DNA from 2 places in the Tatumella sp. JGM94 genome. Region 1 is predicted to be linked to the other one. Evidence: predicted binding sites of a transcription regulator. Region 1 holds the regulator's gene; the other holds the start of a gene.
What was found. Region 1 encodes CRP, which controls carbon source genes, mostly activating them, when cyclic AMP is high. Its sites were predicted from a motif close to ATGTGANNNNNNTCACAT; they were not measured.
Positions count from the first base shown of each region.

Region 2: a site for CRP is predicted at 7,107-7,124, ahead of epd (erythrose-4-phosphate dehydrogenase). Genes of this name have one in related genera too.

Region 1 is NZ_JAERJN010000004.1:10,671-18,906, reverse strand. It holds gene JK216_RS04030 (aspartate aminotransferase family protein) at 1-121, shown strand, start outside; gene JK216_RS04025 (YccS/YhfK family putative transporter) at 165-2,240, opposite strand; gene crp (cAMP-activated global transcriptional regulator CRP) at 2,312-2,944, opposite strand; gene JK216_RS04015 (OsmC family protein) at 3,246-3,650, shown strand; gene JK216_RS04010 (phosphoribulokinase) at 3,689-4,558, opposite strand; gene JK216_RS04005 (YheU family protein) at 4,651-4,866, opposite strand; gene JK216_RS04000 (hydrolase) at 4,869-5,861, opposite strand; gene JK216_RS03995 (LysE family translocator) at 5,943-6,551, shown strand; gene JK216_RS03990 (ABC transporter ATP-binding protein) at 6,722-8,236, opposite strand, start outside.
Region 2 is NZ_JAERJN010000022.1:965-9,200, reverse strand. It holds gene JK216_RS14330 (LysR family transcriptional regulator ArgP) at 1-683, shown strand, start outside; gene JK216_RS14325 (oxidative stress defense protein) at 711-1,448, opposite strand; gene JK216_RS14320 (LysE family transporter) at 1,543-2,172, opposite strand; gene mscS (small-conductance mechanosensitive channel MscS) at 2,325-3,194, opposite strand; gene fbaA (class II fructose-bisphosphate aldolase) at 3,526-4,605, opposite strand; gene pgk (phosphoglycerate kinase) at 4,692-5,855, opposite strand; gene epd (erythrose-4-phosphate dehydrogenase) at 5,906-6,925, opposite strand; partial or broken gene tkt (transketolase) at 7,239-8,236, opposite strand, start outside.

The sequences.
Region 1 (8,236 bases):
GATGATCCTTACGGCAGGTAGCGGTGTTATCCGTTTTGCCCCCTCACTGGTGATCACCGAGCAGGACATACGTGAAGGAATGGCCCGTTTATCCGTAGCCGTCGGAAAGGTATTTGGCTAACTTACTGACCGCCAGCCTCCTTGCGGACGCTGGCGGGTTTGCTTCAGACTTTCTTTTTCTTATTTATCAGCCACTGTCCGTGACGGGGACGTTGTCGCCAGACAATCGACGAAATAGTCCGCATAACTCTCAGGTGGCTTAATATCTGATCGAGCTGCCGCTCCATAATGGTTACCGGCCCCAGAGGAACCTTGTCGGGAGTATCCATTACCGCACTGCTGCGGTCATCTTCACTCTGGTAACTCAGGCGCTGCTGACATTGTTGTAATGCAATCTCACAGGACTCCAGGTAGCTGCGGGCCAGCCCGGGGCTGAGCATAGTATGTTCATGGGCAAGCGTCGTCAGCACATTAATATGTTCGACAATAAACTGGCTATGGGTAACCCACAGATGCATTTCGTTCAGATATTCAGTATTAAAGCCGGGTTCCTGCATAGCCTGGTTCATTGAACTGAAAAGGGCATTATGCCGCTGGTTTACCTTGATTCTGATACTTTCTAACTCATCGGCGGTGTGCTGCGGAGCAAGTAAGATCTGCAGGGCATGCTGATAGGTCTCCAGGACATCCAGGGCATTTTTTCGTAACAGGGCACTTTGCCACTGCGGCCATAGCCATAGCATGCCGGCGAAAGCAATCAGGCACCCCAGCAGGGTATCCAGCAGGCGGGGCACCAGGAAATTCACCCCGTTAAGGGACAGTAACTGCAGGCTGTATACTGCAGTGACGGTGAAACCAATGGTTGCCCAGCCGTAGTACTGACGGGAAAAGAGATTACTGAACAAGGTCAGCAATAACATTGTCAGCAGGATCACCGATTCCGGCGCGGCCATTTTCAGAGACCAGGCGGCAATCATCAGGCCGGCAAATGTGCCGAGGGCACGGTGCTGAATCCGGACCCGGGTTGCAGCATAACTGTTCTGACTGACCAGAATAATGGTCATTAATACCCAGTAGGGCTTCGGCATATTCAAAGACAGGGCCAGAGTACTGGCCGTCATCAGCATGACCGAAAAACGGCCGGCAGTCCGCAGGGCGACAGACTTTAACGAAATATAGCTGCGTAATGCGGCCAGCAAGGGCAGTCGTCGCTGGCTGTCTGCCATAAGGTCACGGCGGTAGAGTGGTTTCCTTGTTTGCAGTACTGTTGCAATTTTACTGAAATGGTACAGATAGAACTGGCCGACAGGGTTATCAGGGTACTGGCGGACGATATTCTGTAATTCTGACAGAGACTCACGCATCGAAAAGTCCGCCGGAATCTGGTGATAAAGGATATTATCGGCGGTCTTGCGCAGTTGTCCGGCAACCAGATTAGCGGTGCGTTTGATAATTTCTCCCGACTGACTTTTCTGTACCAGATCTCTGACATCCTCACTCTGGCTGAGAGTCACTGAAATATGCTCCTGCAGGTCTTCTGCCATCATAAAGGTACGGATCAGGTATTTTTCACGGCTGTTTTTTTCCGCGGAAAGCATATGGATTTGCTGATAGGCGGTGGTGATTAAATCGACGACTTTCTGCTGGTAATTCAGTAATGCGGGTAATGATTTATCATAATCACTGCTGCTGAGCAGAGTATATTTTTCCTCGCAATATTTCGCCAGAGCGCGGTATAACAGGCTGAGTGTTTCACGCAGCGGCTGATCCTTAGACAGCCTGAACCAGTACCAGTTAAACAGTCCGTACCATAAAGTACCGCAGCCATAGAGCAAAGGGGGGCCCCACAGGGGCATTCGTCCGACCAGGCTCAGCGTAAATGTCATGGCGATCAGGGACCCCGGTAGCAGACGTCCATGCAACGGGCTTATTTCACCGCATACTCCGATTAATAATGGAAGCGCACCGACAATAAACGGTAACGGGACATTACGCAGCAGCAGCCACTGTAGTAAGAAACTACTGAGCGCAAACAGAGTACCGCCGATAACAATTCGCTTAAAAAAATGGCGATGCGGGGTATCCAGTCCGGCGATATTGCAGCAGGCTGGTACCAGAGAAAACAGCAGACCTTTCTGCAGATCGCCGGCCAGCCATCCGGCGGCGACAGGAAGACACAGGATAAGTGTCTGGCGCAAGGCATAGTTAACTTCAGGGTGATAAACAATTCTGCGCCACATCAGATACAACCGCAGGTCAATAATAAACAAGACACGGCAGTCACCTGCCGTGCAGCGGACAGTATGATCCGTTAACGGGTACCGTAGACGACGATGGTTTTCCCGTGGGCTGAAATCAGGTTCTGATCTTCCAGCATTTTCAGGATCCGGCCGACGGTTTCGCGGGAACAACCGACGATTTGGCCGATCTCCTGACGGGTAATTTTGATCTGCATTCCGTCAGGATGAGTCATTGCATCGGGCTGACGTGCCAGGTTAAGCAGGGTCTGGGCAATGCGTCCGGTAACGTCAAGAAAGGCCAGATTACCGACTTTTTCCGACGTTACCTGTAAACGGCGTGCCATCTGTGATGATAAGCGCATCAGAATTTCGGGATTCACCTGAATAAGCTGACGGAATTTCTTGTAAGAAATCTCCGCAACCTCACAGGCAACTTTGGCGCGCACCCAGGCAGTACGTTCCTGGCCTTCCTCAAATAATCCCAGTTCTCCAATAAAATCGCCCTGATTCAGATAAGAGAGGATCATCTCTTTTCCTTCTTCATCTTTAATCAGAACAGCAACGGAGCCTTTCACTATATAATAGAGAGTTTCCGCTTTTTCACCCTGATGGATCAGGGTGCTTTTGGAGGGATATTTGTGAATATGACAATGGGACAGGAACCATTCTAATGTAGGGTCTGTTTGTGGTTTACCAAGAACCATTCTCTTGTATCCTTCTGTTGTAATCGTGCCGGAAACACAGGGGGTAAGATCCTGTGGGGCTTTGAAATCATAGGGCTTTTTTGTCTGACATTCGCGGTGACCCAGTGACACTTACTCTGGTGAAGACGACCGTTTTGCCATGGTTGTAATCGGGTAAAAATTATCTACCCCTCTGTTTGTAGCATACCCTGAGGAAACTGTCTCCTGTTGTATTGTCTGGCCCGGGTCATTGCCCGCAGATTGCCGTTTATCCTGTGAAGGAGTAATCTGACAGATATTTAATAAACTGAGAGTAAGAACAATGCAGGCACGCGTAAAATGGGTTGAAGGGTTGAGTTTTATCGGGGAATCAGCCTCGGGACATCAGGTCCTTATGGATGGTAATGCCGGTGACAAAGCTCCCAGCCCGATGGAAATGGTTTTGATGGCTACCGGAAGCTGTAGTGCCATTGACGTGGTGTCTATTTTGCAGAAAGGCCGTCATGATGTGACAGACTGTGAAGTTAAACTGACATCGCAGCGTCGCGAAGAAGCGCCGCGTCTGTTTACCCATATTAATCTTCACTTTATTGTCACCGGGCATAACCTGGCCGATACAGCGGTAGAGCGTGCAGTTTCACTTTCGGCTGAAAAATATTGCTCGGTTGCTTTAATGCTGGGTAAAGGGGTTGATGTTACCCACAGTGTTGAAGTGATAAGTCTGTAAGTTCATGGTGTCCGGATGCTGTCTGGCATCCGGACGTATTAGCGGGGAGCGCGCTGTTCGATCAATTGTTTCACCAGCGGTGTCATAATCAGCTCCATGGCCAGCCCCATCTTGCCTCCCGGCACGACCAGCGTATTGATATGTGAAATAAATGCCCCGTGGATCATCGCCAGTAAATACGGGAAATTAATCTCTTCCAACCCCCGGAAATGGATCACCACCAAACTCTCATCCAGTGAAGGGATGGTCTTTGCTGCGAACGGATTAGACGTATCAACCGTCGGTACCCGCTGAAAGTTAATATGGGTCCGGGAAAATTGCGGAGTGATATAGTTAATATAGTCATCCATCGACCGTACCACCGAATCCATCACCGCTTCACGGGAGTGGCCGCGTTCGCCGGTGTCTCTGACCAGTTTCTGAATCCATTCCAGATTAACGATCGGTACCACACCGACCATCAAATCAACTTTGTCAGCAACGTTGTGTTGTCCGGTAACAATACCGCCGTGTAATCCTTCATAGAACAAGACATCCGTATTCTCCGGTAAAGGTTGCCAGGGGGTGAAGGTACCGGGCTGCTGTTTCCAGGGCACTGCTTCATCATAGGTATGTAAATATTTACGTGAGCGACCGGTACCCTGGCGGGCATATTCGGTAAAGGTCTGTTCCAGCAGAGAGAAGTCATTGGCCTCGGGTCCAAAATAACTGATATGCCTCCCCAGATCCCGTGCTTTGCGGATAGCAACATCCATCTCTGGCCGGCTATACCGGTGAAAACTGTCTCCTTCCACTTCTGCGGCACGGATATTCAGTTGCTGGAAAATTTTACGAAAGGCGAGGCTGGTAGTACTTGTTCCGGCACCGCTGGAACCGGTAACGGCAATGATAGGATGCCTTGCTGACATAACGTTATGCTCCCTGAACCAATACGGCTGACAGCATTGTTAACATGTCTGGCCGCGGGTGTCATCTGTCGTAGTACGGGACAAATCCGCGGTTAACCGAAATTACGCGCTGGCATCAGTGTGACTGACTCATGTAATTCCGACCACACCACGACGATTTCCCCGGCGGTGAGCTGCCGGTGAATATCGGCCGTTTTTTCTGACAATGAACGCTCCTGTTCACCATAGTCTGTGCCTTCTCTGAGGACAAAAGACTCAATCAGATTATTCAGCGTATCAGGATCTATTTGCTGCCATGGAATGATCACAATTATTTATCCAGCCAGGTTGAAAGCCATTGAGGAATACGATGCTCCAGCCACATGACCGGGCGGGTCAGGGTACCACTGACGAAACCAACGTGGCCACCGTACTGACAGAGCTGGTAGGTAATGCTCGGTGACAGATGCTCCGGATTGGGAATGACATCAGGCACCATAAAAGGATCATCCCGGGCATGGATAATCAGTAACGGTTTTTCGACGCCGGAAAGCAGCGGCATGCCGCTTGCACGACGATAATAGTCGGTTGCATCGGTAAATCCATGGTTTTTAGACGTAATTTCATCATCGAAATCCCTTAGCCGGTGAATGCTATTCAGGCGTTCGAGAGAGATATCCAGCAGGCCGGGATATGCTTTCAGTTTCCGGCGAACACTTTTTTTCATCTGCGACAGCAGATAGAACTGATAAAAACGCGAAAAGCCCTGTTCCAGCTTAGAACTGCAGGGCTCCAGCATTAAAGGGGCCGACACGATAACGCCGGCATCCAACAGACAGTCACTGCCCAGGGAGCCCATCATACAAGCCAGCATATTTCCGCCCAGTGAAAACCCGGTGGCGGCAGTCGGTGCCGGTCCCATCGTTTGTTGCATCCAGCGCAGGAAATAACTGGCGTCAGCAAAATCCCCGGAGTGATAGTTTTGTTTTTTCCGGTTCGACTCACCGCTGCAGCCCCGGAAGTGCATCACCACCCCCAGCCAGCCCCGTTTCTTAAATGCTGACAGCAGCCCGTGAGCATAAGGGCTGTTGATACTACCTTCGAGTCCGTGAAAAATAACAGCACGTGACTTATGTTGTGCATGTTGCGGATTTTCACTCCATGCCAGATCGACAAAATCACCGTCAGGTAGTTCAAGCCGCTGCCAGTAAGGCTTAATCCGCACAATCCGGCGCAGGATCCTTGGCAGAAGGGTCTGGATATGAGGGTTTTTCAGCTGAGGAATTGGGGTAAATTCCTCACCTGTATTACGACAAATTTTCATACCATCGGGTCTTGTCTGATCCATAACTCACTGTATAGTTTCAAAGGTTAATTTAATCCTGAGACAGGAATGGTGTCACGCATGGAAATGGGATTATTTCTCTCGCTACTGGGTTTTCTTTGGGTTGCAGCAATAACACCCGGCCCTAATAATATGTTACTTACTGCATCCGGTGCCAACTTTGGTTTTATTCGCTCATTTCCGTTAATGCTTGGCATTATGCTGGGCATGCAGATTATGCTGCTTATGGTTGCCTTCGGTATTGGCGGTCTTATTCTGGTCTATCCTGCTATTCATTTATTGCTGAAAATTGCGGGCAGCCTGTACTTACTCTGGCTTTCCTGGAAAATTGCCAGTGCGCCTTATGAAGAGCTGGATATCAGTAATCTGTCGGTTCCCGGGAAAGCCATGCCTTTCTGGCAGGGAGGGATACTGCAGTTAATTAACCCTAAAGCCTGGCTGATGTCACTGGGCGCGGTAGCCAGTTTTAGTCTTGCAGGTGCTCAGTATCATTCATCGGTGCTGGCGATCAGCTTTGCAATGTTCCTGGTGAATATTGTGGCCGGTATTATCTGGCTTAGCTTTGGTTCGTTTATCGGACGCTGGCTGAAAAGCCCCCGCGCCTGGAAAATATTTAATATCTGCATGGGGCTGCTTACCGCATCCTGTGTGATCCTTATCTGGCTGTAATACCGCCGAACCAGGGAATAACCGCCGGAGACTCCACACAGGTCATGATGACCGAGGGATTTTAAATAAATCAGAGTCGGTCTGTCATGTAATTGTTGGTAATTTCTCTGCGGGCACACGGATCCGACGTCGCAGGCTGTGTCCTGCAGACCCCCGGGGCCTGCCCGGCCTCAGGATGCTGCGGAGCTTATTGTTTCCAGTTGTTCCTGCAATTCCAGCCATTCCATTTCGCACTCTTCCAGCTCTGACTGGCTTTCTGCCTGTATTTTCAGGGCGGCAGTTAACTCCGTTTTTCTCTCCTGCTCGTAAATTCCCGGCTGGCTGAGTAACTGTTCATTTTCGCTGAGTGTGGTTTGCAGGACCGTCATGCGTTTTTCCAGCTGTTCTGTCTTTTTACGCAGTGGCTGGGTTTGGATACGCAGCTCTGCTTCGCGCCTTTTCTGGTCCTTACGGGCCTGAGCACTGTTACCTGACGCGGATTTTACCTCTTCAGGTGGTGTACTGTTTTTTTGCTGATTTGTCAGCCACTGCTGATAATCATCCAGGTCACCATCAAATACATCGACATTGCCCGCGTCAACCAGATACAGGTCATCGGTGGTGGCACGAATCAGGTGCCTGTCATGGGACACCACGACTAATGCTCCTTCGTAATCCATCAGCGCTTCGGTCAGCGCCTGACGCATATCCAGGTCAAGGTGGTTGGTCGGTTCATCCAGCAGCAGTAAGTTCGGACGTTCCCAGACCACTAGTGCCAGTACCAGCCGTGCTTTTTCGCCGCCGGAGAATCGCCCTGTAGCCTCTTTGACTTTGTCGCCCTGGAAACCAAAGCCCCCGAGGTAGTCCCTCAGTTGCTGTTCCAGCACCCGCGGTGCCTGGCGTTGCAGGTGTTGTAATGGCGATTCATCTGCCCGTAAATATTCCAGTTGATGCTGGGCGAAATAACCCAGCTTAATACCTTTAGCCAGCGTTACTTCACCTTGCTGCGGTGCCAGATCGCCAGCCAGTAATTTGATTAACGTAGATTTTCCTGCGCCGTTACGGCCAAGTAAGCCAATACGTGAACCGGGAACCAGGTTAAGTTTTATCGAATTCAGAATCACTTTTTCGCCATAACCGGCCGTTACTTTCTCCATTTTGAGTAATGGATTTGGCAGGCTTTCCGGCGGCAAAAAACTGAAACTGAAGGGGTTATCCACATGTGCCGGGGCAATCAGTTCCATTTTCTCCAGCATTTTGATCCGGCTCTGGGCCTGTCTTGCTTTGGTGGCTTTGGCTCTGAAACGATCGATATAGTGCTGTAAGTGCTCTACCCGGGCTTGCTGGCTTTGGTAAAGTGCCTGCTGCTGGGCGAGTTTTGTTGCCCGCTGACGTTCGAAATCACTGTAATTACCCGTGTATTCGACCAAATCTTCCTGCTCAATATGCAGAATCTTGTTAACGGTCGGGTCGAGAAAGTCACGGTCATGTGAAATCAGTATCAGTGTGCCGGTATAACTTTTCAGCCAGCGCTCCAGCCAGATAACAGCATCAAGATCCAAGTGGTTGGTCGGTTCGTCAAGCAATAACAAATCTGATCGGCAAATCAGGGCCTGGGCCAGGTTCAGGCGCATTCTCCAGCCACCTGAAAAATCTTTTACCGGAGACTGTAATTGCTGCTGACTGAATCCTAAACCGTGTAGCAG
Region 2 (8,236 bases), on a different contig from region 1:
TGCTGGAAGAACAATGGCTGGCAGACGAAAGCGGCAGCAGTACTCCGTTATTACTGTCGATTGCGGTTAACGCTGACAGCCTGGCGACCTGGTTGCTGCCGGCACTGAAAGACGTACTGGCCGATTCACCGGTCCGGCTGAATTTACAGGTGGAAGATGAAAGCCGTACCCAGGAACGTTTGCGGCGCGGCGAGGTGGTCGGTGCTGTCAGTATCCAGCCACAGGCACTGCCGAGTTGTCTGGTTGACCAACTGGGGGCACTGGATTATCTGTTTGTTGCTTCACCTGAATTTGCCAGACGCTATTTCCCGAACGGGGTTACCCGCCCGGCCCTGTTAAAAGCACCGGCGGTGGCCTTTGATCATCTGGATGATATGCATCAGGCGTTTTTGCAGCAATATTTCGACCTGCCTCCCGGCAGTGTGCCCTGCCATATTGTCAATTCATCAGAGGCTTTTGTTCAGCTGGCCAGGCAGGGCTCGGTGTGCTGTATGATCCCGCATTTACAGATCGGCGGCGAGCTGGCGCGCGGTGAACTGGTGGATTTAACCCCCGGCCTGTTCCAGCGGCGGATGCTGTACTGGCACCGTTTCGCTCCGGAAAGCCGTTTAATGCGCCGGGTGACGGATGCATTACTGGAACACGGCCATGGCGTACTACGCCAGGGCGAATTTGCTGACTGAGCAGCCCCGGCCACCGGAGAGGCTCAGTCAGGGAACCGCAGGCTGCTGCGGTTTCAGTTCGAAGACGACACTTAGCTGGTCATCAAAACTGACACTCTGCTGCTGATAGGTTTCTTCCGGGCTAGTCTCTGCACTGGCTTTTGCCAGTCCGTAGAAGCGCATTACCGGCTGTGGCTGAGGTTGCTGAGCATGATAGCGGATACTCCAGACCGGTCCCAGTTGTGCATTAAAACCTTTGGCTACCGCCTGTGCCTGACTGATAGCATCTTTTATCGCCTCATCCCGTGCCTGCAGCTGATAACGTGCCGCGTCGCTGACTGCCGGGGTGACAGCACGGATTTCATCTAACCCTGAATTCAGGGCCCCTTCCAGCAGCGTATTCAGCCTGTCTATATGACGCACCGTTACGCTTACCTGACGTTCTGCCTGGTAACCGGTCAACTGTGCTGTTCCCTGTTTGCTGTAATCATATTGCGCGCGGGTGGAGATATTGGCGGCATCAATGTCCTTACTATCAATACCGTTTTTCTTCAGAAAATCGAAATAGAGCGCCACCCGCTGGTCGGCCTGTTTTTTCGCCTGTGCGGCCTGTTTGTCGGTCACCCGGACATCAATACTGAGGGTAGCCATATCAGGTTTGACCTTTACCAGCGCCTGACCGGTCACCGCAATATGGGGTGAATCGGGCGATTCGGCCGCAATAACCGGCAGGGATGATACCCCTGCAGCGAAGATAGCCGGGATAACCAGCGACTGTAATTTCACAATACGGCTCCTGTCTGTGGATGTCAGCCCGTGAATACAGGCAGTGATAACTGATTGGAGTCACGGGAATACGGAAAGTTCTGCGGCACTGCTGTTATCTGTCTGCCCGCAGCATTAGCAGACCTTCGGCAGCCAGGCGGAGTGCCAGATAAAACATCATCCCGGCCACCAGCAAATTAATCACCTGCCGGGGGCGGCCACGCTTCAGTAACGGTGACAATCCGCTGGCCAGTAATGCCAGAGCATAAAACCAGACGACCGATGCCGTCACTGCCCCCAGCGCAAACCAGATACGTGACGGGGCCGGAACCTGACTGCCCAGGCTCCCGAGCACTACAAAGGTATCCAGATAGACATGGGGATTCAGCCAGGTGACGGCAATTAAGGTTAAGAGTATTTTAACGCGTTGCTGTGCCAGCGGGGGCTGTCCGGCGCTTTCAGCCACAGGCCGCCACACCTGACGAAGTGTACCGGCGGCATACCACAGCAGGAAAGCACAGCCTGCCCAGGTAATACACTGCAATGCCAGCGGCGATTGCTGCAGAATTGTACTGCCACCAAAAATACCGGCACAGATAAGCAGCACATCACTGAGGATACAGAAGCTGGCAGCCATCAGTGCATAACGGCGTAAAACTCCCTGATTAAGGATTAAGGTATTCTGCGGGCCCAGTGGCAGAATAAGTGCCAGCCCGAGGGTAATTCCCTGTAAATAGAATAACATAGACAAACTCCGATTAATGAATGGGCAGAGTCTGGCGATTTCCGGGCAGAAAAGGAAATGGAAAGAACTTATCGATAATTAGAAAAAATAATAATCCGGGGGGAGTTGGCGGGCCTGTCCGCCAGAAAACTGGCGGCAGGCCATCATCATAATTACTGTTTGCCGTCGATAGCCGGCGCAGAATTATTCACGATATGTACATCCATTTGCGGGTAAGGGATACCAATATTATTTGCATCCAGTGCCCGTTTGAAACCGGCCATCAGGTCCCAGTAAGTCTGGGTCTGATCGTTATAGGTGGTCCAGCAACGAACAACGATATTCAGCGTTGACGCCCCCATTTCGTTCAGGGCAACCACAATCGGTTTATCCTGAATTACACGCGGCTCAGCTTCCACCACTTTGCGCAGTACCGAAAACACTTCGTCGATATCTGCATCATAAGAGACACCGATAATAAACTGGCTGCGGCTCATTGGCTCACGGCTGTAGTTGATAATTTTGCCGGAAATAATGCTGCCGTTCGGCACCACAATAATCTTCCCGTCACTGCTTTTCAGGGTCGTAGAGAAGATTTGTACACTCAGTACGGTACCGGCAGCGCCGTTGATGTCCACGTATTCACCGACACGGAACGGACGCAGGGTAACCAGCAATACACCTGCCGCAAGGTTCGACAGAGAACCTTGTAATGACAGGCCCACCGCCAGACCAACGGCACCCAGTACAGCGATTACCGAGGCGGTCTGTACACCGACACGGCTAAGGGCGGCGATTAAGGTAAAGGCGATAACACCGTAACGTACCAGTACCGCCAGAAAGTCGGCCACCGTCTGATCGATACTGCGGGCCAGCAGAACTTTGTTCAGGGCGTTTGATACCACGCGGGCAACCAGAAAACCAAAAAAGAGGATGGCAATGGCAGCCGCAATATTGACGACATAACCCAGCAACAGTTCCTGGTTACGTGCCAGCCAGCTGCCGGCATTATGAATGCTATCTACGACGTTTATGTCTTGCATCAAATAATCCTGTAATAAAAATTCCTGAGTGAATCAAGGGTAGCTGATTTACCAGCTGCTCAGCGCAAAGGGTAAACAATAAATGGCTGAATGCCAAATCCGGTAACCGCTGAACGGTGATTTTTAAGACACTGTTACCTGATATTACCGGTCCGACGGCCGTGGCCGCCAGGCTGATAATCCGCGGTTTTACCGGCCGGAGGCAGGCGGCGGAAGTACAGCAATACAGTCCGCCCCGTTGGCCCCGGGATAAGGTGAGCCCCTGCTGCCGCGCGGATGACAGAAATAAAAAAGCCCGCCGGGCGGCGGGCTTTCCGATAACAGTCTCGATTTACAGGCGATCGATAGCGTTCAGCTCTCTGAATGCCTGCTCTACGCGTTCCACCATTGAACTCTGGGCGGCACGTAACCAGACACGCGGATCATAGTATTTTTTGTTCGGCTTATCGGCACCTTCCGGGTTACCCAACTGCGACTGCAGGTAACCTTCGTTCTTTTTGTAGAACTCAAGAATACCGTGCCAGTTAGCCCACTGGGTATCAGTATCGATGTTCATTTTAATGACACCGTAACCGATAGACTCTTTGATTTCTTCCGGGGTCGAACCTGAACCACCATGGAAGACAAAGTTCAGTGCATTGTGCGGCAGACCATGTTTTTCGCTGACATAGTCCTGAGAATTACGCAGGATTTTTGGTGTCAGCTGAACGTTACCTGGTTTATAAACACCGTGCACGTTACCGAAAGAGGCTGCGATAGTGAAATTCGGGCTGATTGCGCTCAGCTTCTGGTAAGCATAGTCGACATCTTCCGGCTGGGTATACAGAGCCGAGTTATCCAGATGTGAGTTATCGACACCATCTTCTTCACCGCCGGTACAACCCAGTTCAATTTCCAGCGTCATACCCATTTTAGCCATACGGGCCAGGTATTTACTGCTGATTTCAATGTTTTCTTCCAGTGACTGCTCTGACAGGTCAATCATATGGGAAGAGAACAGAGGTTTACCGGTTTTGGCAAAGTGCGCTTCACCGGCATCCAGCAGGCCGTCGATCCACGGCAGCAGTTTTTTCGCGCAATGGTCAGTATGCAGGATCACTGGCACACCATAAGCTTCAGCCATCAGATGCACATGATGGGCACCGGCAATCGCACCCATAATAGATGCGCCCTGCGGTTTGTCAGTTTTATAGCCTTTACCGGCGATAAAAGCAGCACCACCGTTAGAGAACTGAATAATGACCGGGGCTTTTACTTTCGCTGCGGCTTCAAGTACCGCGTTAATTGAGTCACTGCCCACACAGTTTACCGCAGGCAGAGCAAAGTGGTTTTCTTTGGCAACTTTAAAGATTTTCTGAACATCTTCACCAGTAACTACACCGGGTTTTACGAAATCAAAAATTTTAGACATAACATTGTCCTGTTTCGTTGGCCGTATACGGAAGCCCGTCAATCGGGAAAAATCGATGTGGCCTGACGGCCACATCTGCTGCTGAATTACTGTTTTGCGCGCTCTTCCAGCATCGCAACCGCCGGAAGTTTTTTGCCTTCGACAAACTCAAGGAAAGCACCACCGCCGGTGGAAATATAAGAAATTTTATCTTCAAGACCGAACAGGTCGATTGCCGCCAGGGTATCACCGCCGCCTGCCACAGAGAATGCATCGCTATCAGCGATAGCGTTGGCAACAATTTCAGTTCCTTTACGGAAATTAGGGAATTCGAACACGCCGACCGGACCATTCCACAGGATGGTTTTGGCTTCTTTAAGAATTTTAGCCATCGCCAGGGCAGTTTCGTAACCGAAGTCCATAATTTCTTCGTTGTCTTTAATCTCGCTGACGCGCTTAACCGTGGCCGGAGCCGTTTCAGAGAACTCAGTCCCTACACGGGAATCGGTCGGTACCGGGATACCGTACTGGTCGCGCAGTTTTTTCGCTGCATCGACAAACTCAGGCTCGTACAGTGATTTACCCACTTTGTTGTCGATAGCCACAAATGTATTCGCAATACCGCCACCGACAATCACCGTGTCGGCAATGTTAACCAGTGATTGTAATACATCAAATTTGGTCGAGACTTTTGAACCACCGACCACTGCAACCATCGGCCGGGCCGGATTACTCATTGCTTTACCCAGCGCTTCCAGCTCTGCAGACAGTAACGGGCCGGCACAGGCGATAGGGGCAAATTTACCCACCCCGTGGGTCGAGGCCTGGGCACGGTGTGCCGTACCAAAAGCATCCATCACAAACACATCACAGAGTTCGGCATATTTTTTCGACAGGGTTTCGTCGTCTTTTTTCTCACCTTTGTTAAAACGGACGTTCTCCAGAACGACCAGTTCACCAGGCTGAACCTCAACCCCGTCCAGATAATCTTTAGCCAGTTTTACGCTGGTGTCGCCCAGTTTATCTTTCAGGTAGTTAACCACAGGCAACAGGGAGAATTCTTCGTTGTATTCACCTTCGGTCGGACGTCCCAGGTGAGAGGTAACCATGACTTTAGCCCCCTGTTTCAGGGCAGATTCAATCGTTGGCAATGATGCACGAATACGGGCATCAGACGTTACTTTCCCGTCTTTTACCGGCACATTAAGATCGGCACGAATCAGTACACGTTTACCCGCAAGATCCAGATCGGTCATTTTAATCACAGACATGGTGAATCCTCTCGTTAACTCTCATAAGTTTTGCCAGGCGCTATCACGCCTTACCTGAAATTACCTGCAGACATTGCTAACGTAGTATCCAGCATCCGGTTAGCAAAGCCCCATTCGTTATCGCACCATACCAGGGTTTTCACCAGGTGCTTACCACTGACCCGCGTCTGGGTGCCATCGACAATAGCACTGTGGGGAGCATGGTTAAAATCAACCGACACTAACGGTAATTCCGTGTAATCGACTATACCACGAAATATCCCCTGCGCAGCGTTGTGCAACACTTCGTTAACCCGTGCTGCTGTCACCGGTGTTTCCAGCGTAACACTCAGATCGATGGCCGTCACATTGATTACCGGTACCCGTACCGCGATGGCTTCAAAGCGATCGGCAAACTTCGGCAGTATCCTTGTGATCCCGGCCGCCAGCCGGGTATCGACCGGAATAATCGACTGACTGGCCGCACGGGTACGGCGTAAGTCGTCATGATACGCATCCAGCACCTGCTGGTCGTGCATCGATGAATGAATAGTGGTTACCGTACCCGATACGATACTGAAAGCATCATCCAGTAATTTAATCACCGGGATAATACAATTTGTGGTACAGGAAGCATTAGAGACAATCCGGTCTTCGGCTTTCAACTGCTGATGGTTGACACCGTAAACCACGGTTGCGTCCAGATCGTTGCCTCCCGGATGAGAAAACAGCACTTTTTTTGCCCCGGCCGCCAGATGCGCTTCACCGTCGGCCCGGCTGCCATATTTACCGGTACAGTCCAGCACAATATCAATATCCAGTTCACGCCACGGCAGCCCTGAAATCTGTGGCTGGTGCAGTAAGCGAATGCTGTCACGGCCTACTTTCAGTACTTCATCTTCCAGCCGTACCTCATAGGCAAAACGACCATGGCTGGTGTCATACTTCAGTAAATGGGCGATACCCTGGCTGTCGGCCAGTTCATTAATCGCCACCACGGAAATATCCGTATGTCTGCCAGTTTCATACAAGGCCCGTAATACGCCACGGCCAATACGCCCAAAACCATTTATCGCAATTCTGATGGTCATTTTACCCGGATTACCCTTACCTGCCGTGACGTTAACCGTGATTCACGTCACTGCTGTCAGTTTAACTACCACTGCATTGTCGGTTCATTCGCCGTTGCAATCGCTCAACTGAAACGCTTCAGCTGAGAATAGTTCATGGCATGCGGCACGGGAATGACTGAGATCAACTGCAATTCTAATAATTAGATCAGCTTCACATTTTTAGCCACCGATTGTGCATAAAAAGCACAGTCAGCCTTTAGTGTAGCTAAAAAAAAACAGCATGACAGAACGCTGCCATGCTGTGATATTTAACCGATCGTCAGACTACCGTTTACAGCAGGGCGCTGGCTTTAGCCACCACATTGTCAACCGTAAAACCGAACTCAGCAAATAACTGCTCTGCCGGGGCGGATTCGCCGAAGCTGGTCATACCGACAATCGCACCGTTCAGCCCGGTATATTTATACCAGTAGTCCGCAATACCCGCTTCCACGGCCACACGGGCGCTGACTGCCGCCGGCAGTACTGACTCGCGGTAAGCGGCATCCTGCTTATCAAACGCATCGGTGGACGGCATAGAAACCACCCGCACTTTACGGCCATCGGCACTCAGTTTATCTGCCGCCGCCACAGCCAGGGAGACTTCTGAACCGGTGGCAATCAGGATCAGTTCCGGCTGACCGTCACAGTCTTTCAGGATATAACCGCCACGGGCCACGTTTGCCAGCTGCTCTGCGCTGCGCGGCTGCTGGGTCAGGTTCTGACGGGAGAAAATCAGAGCCGTAGGTCCGTCCTGACGCTCGATAGCATATTTCCAGGCCACCGCAGACTCCACCTGGTCACACGGACGCCAGGTGCTCATATTCGGGGTGGTACGCAGGCTGGCAATCTGTTCTACCGGCTGATGGGTCGGGCCGTCTTCACCCAGACCAATAGAGTCATGGGTATAGACCAGGATCTGACGGATTTTCATCAGTGCGGCCATACGTGCGGCATTACGCGCATATTCGACAAACATCAGGAAAGTTGCAGTGTACGGCAGGAACCCCCCGTGCAGTGCCAGGCCATTGGCGATAGCCGTCATACCGAATTCACGGACACCGTAATGGATGTAGTTACCGGCCGCATCTTCGTTGATCGGTGTTGAGCCGGACCACATGGTCAGGTTACTTGGTGCCAGGTCAGCTGAACCGCCCAGGTATTCCGGCAGCAACTTACCAAAGGTTTCGATAGCATTCTGCGACGCTTTACGGCTGGCAATATTCGCCGGGTTAGCCTGCAGCTGTTCGATATACTTCTGTGATTCTGCCTGCCAGTTTTCCGGCAGCT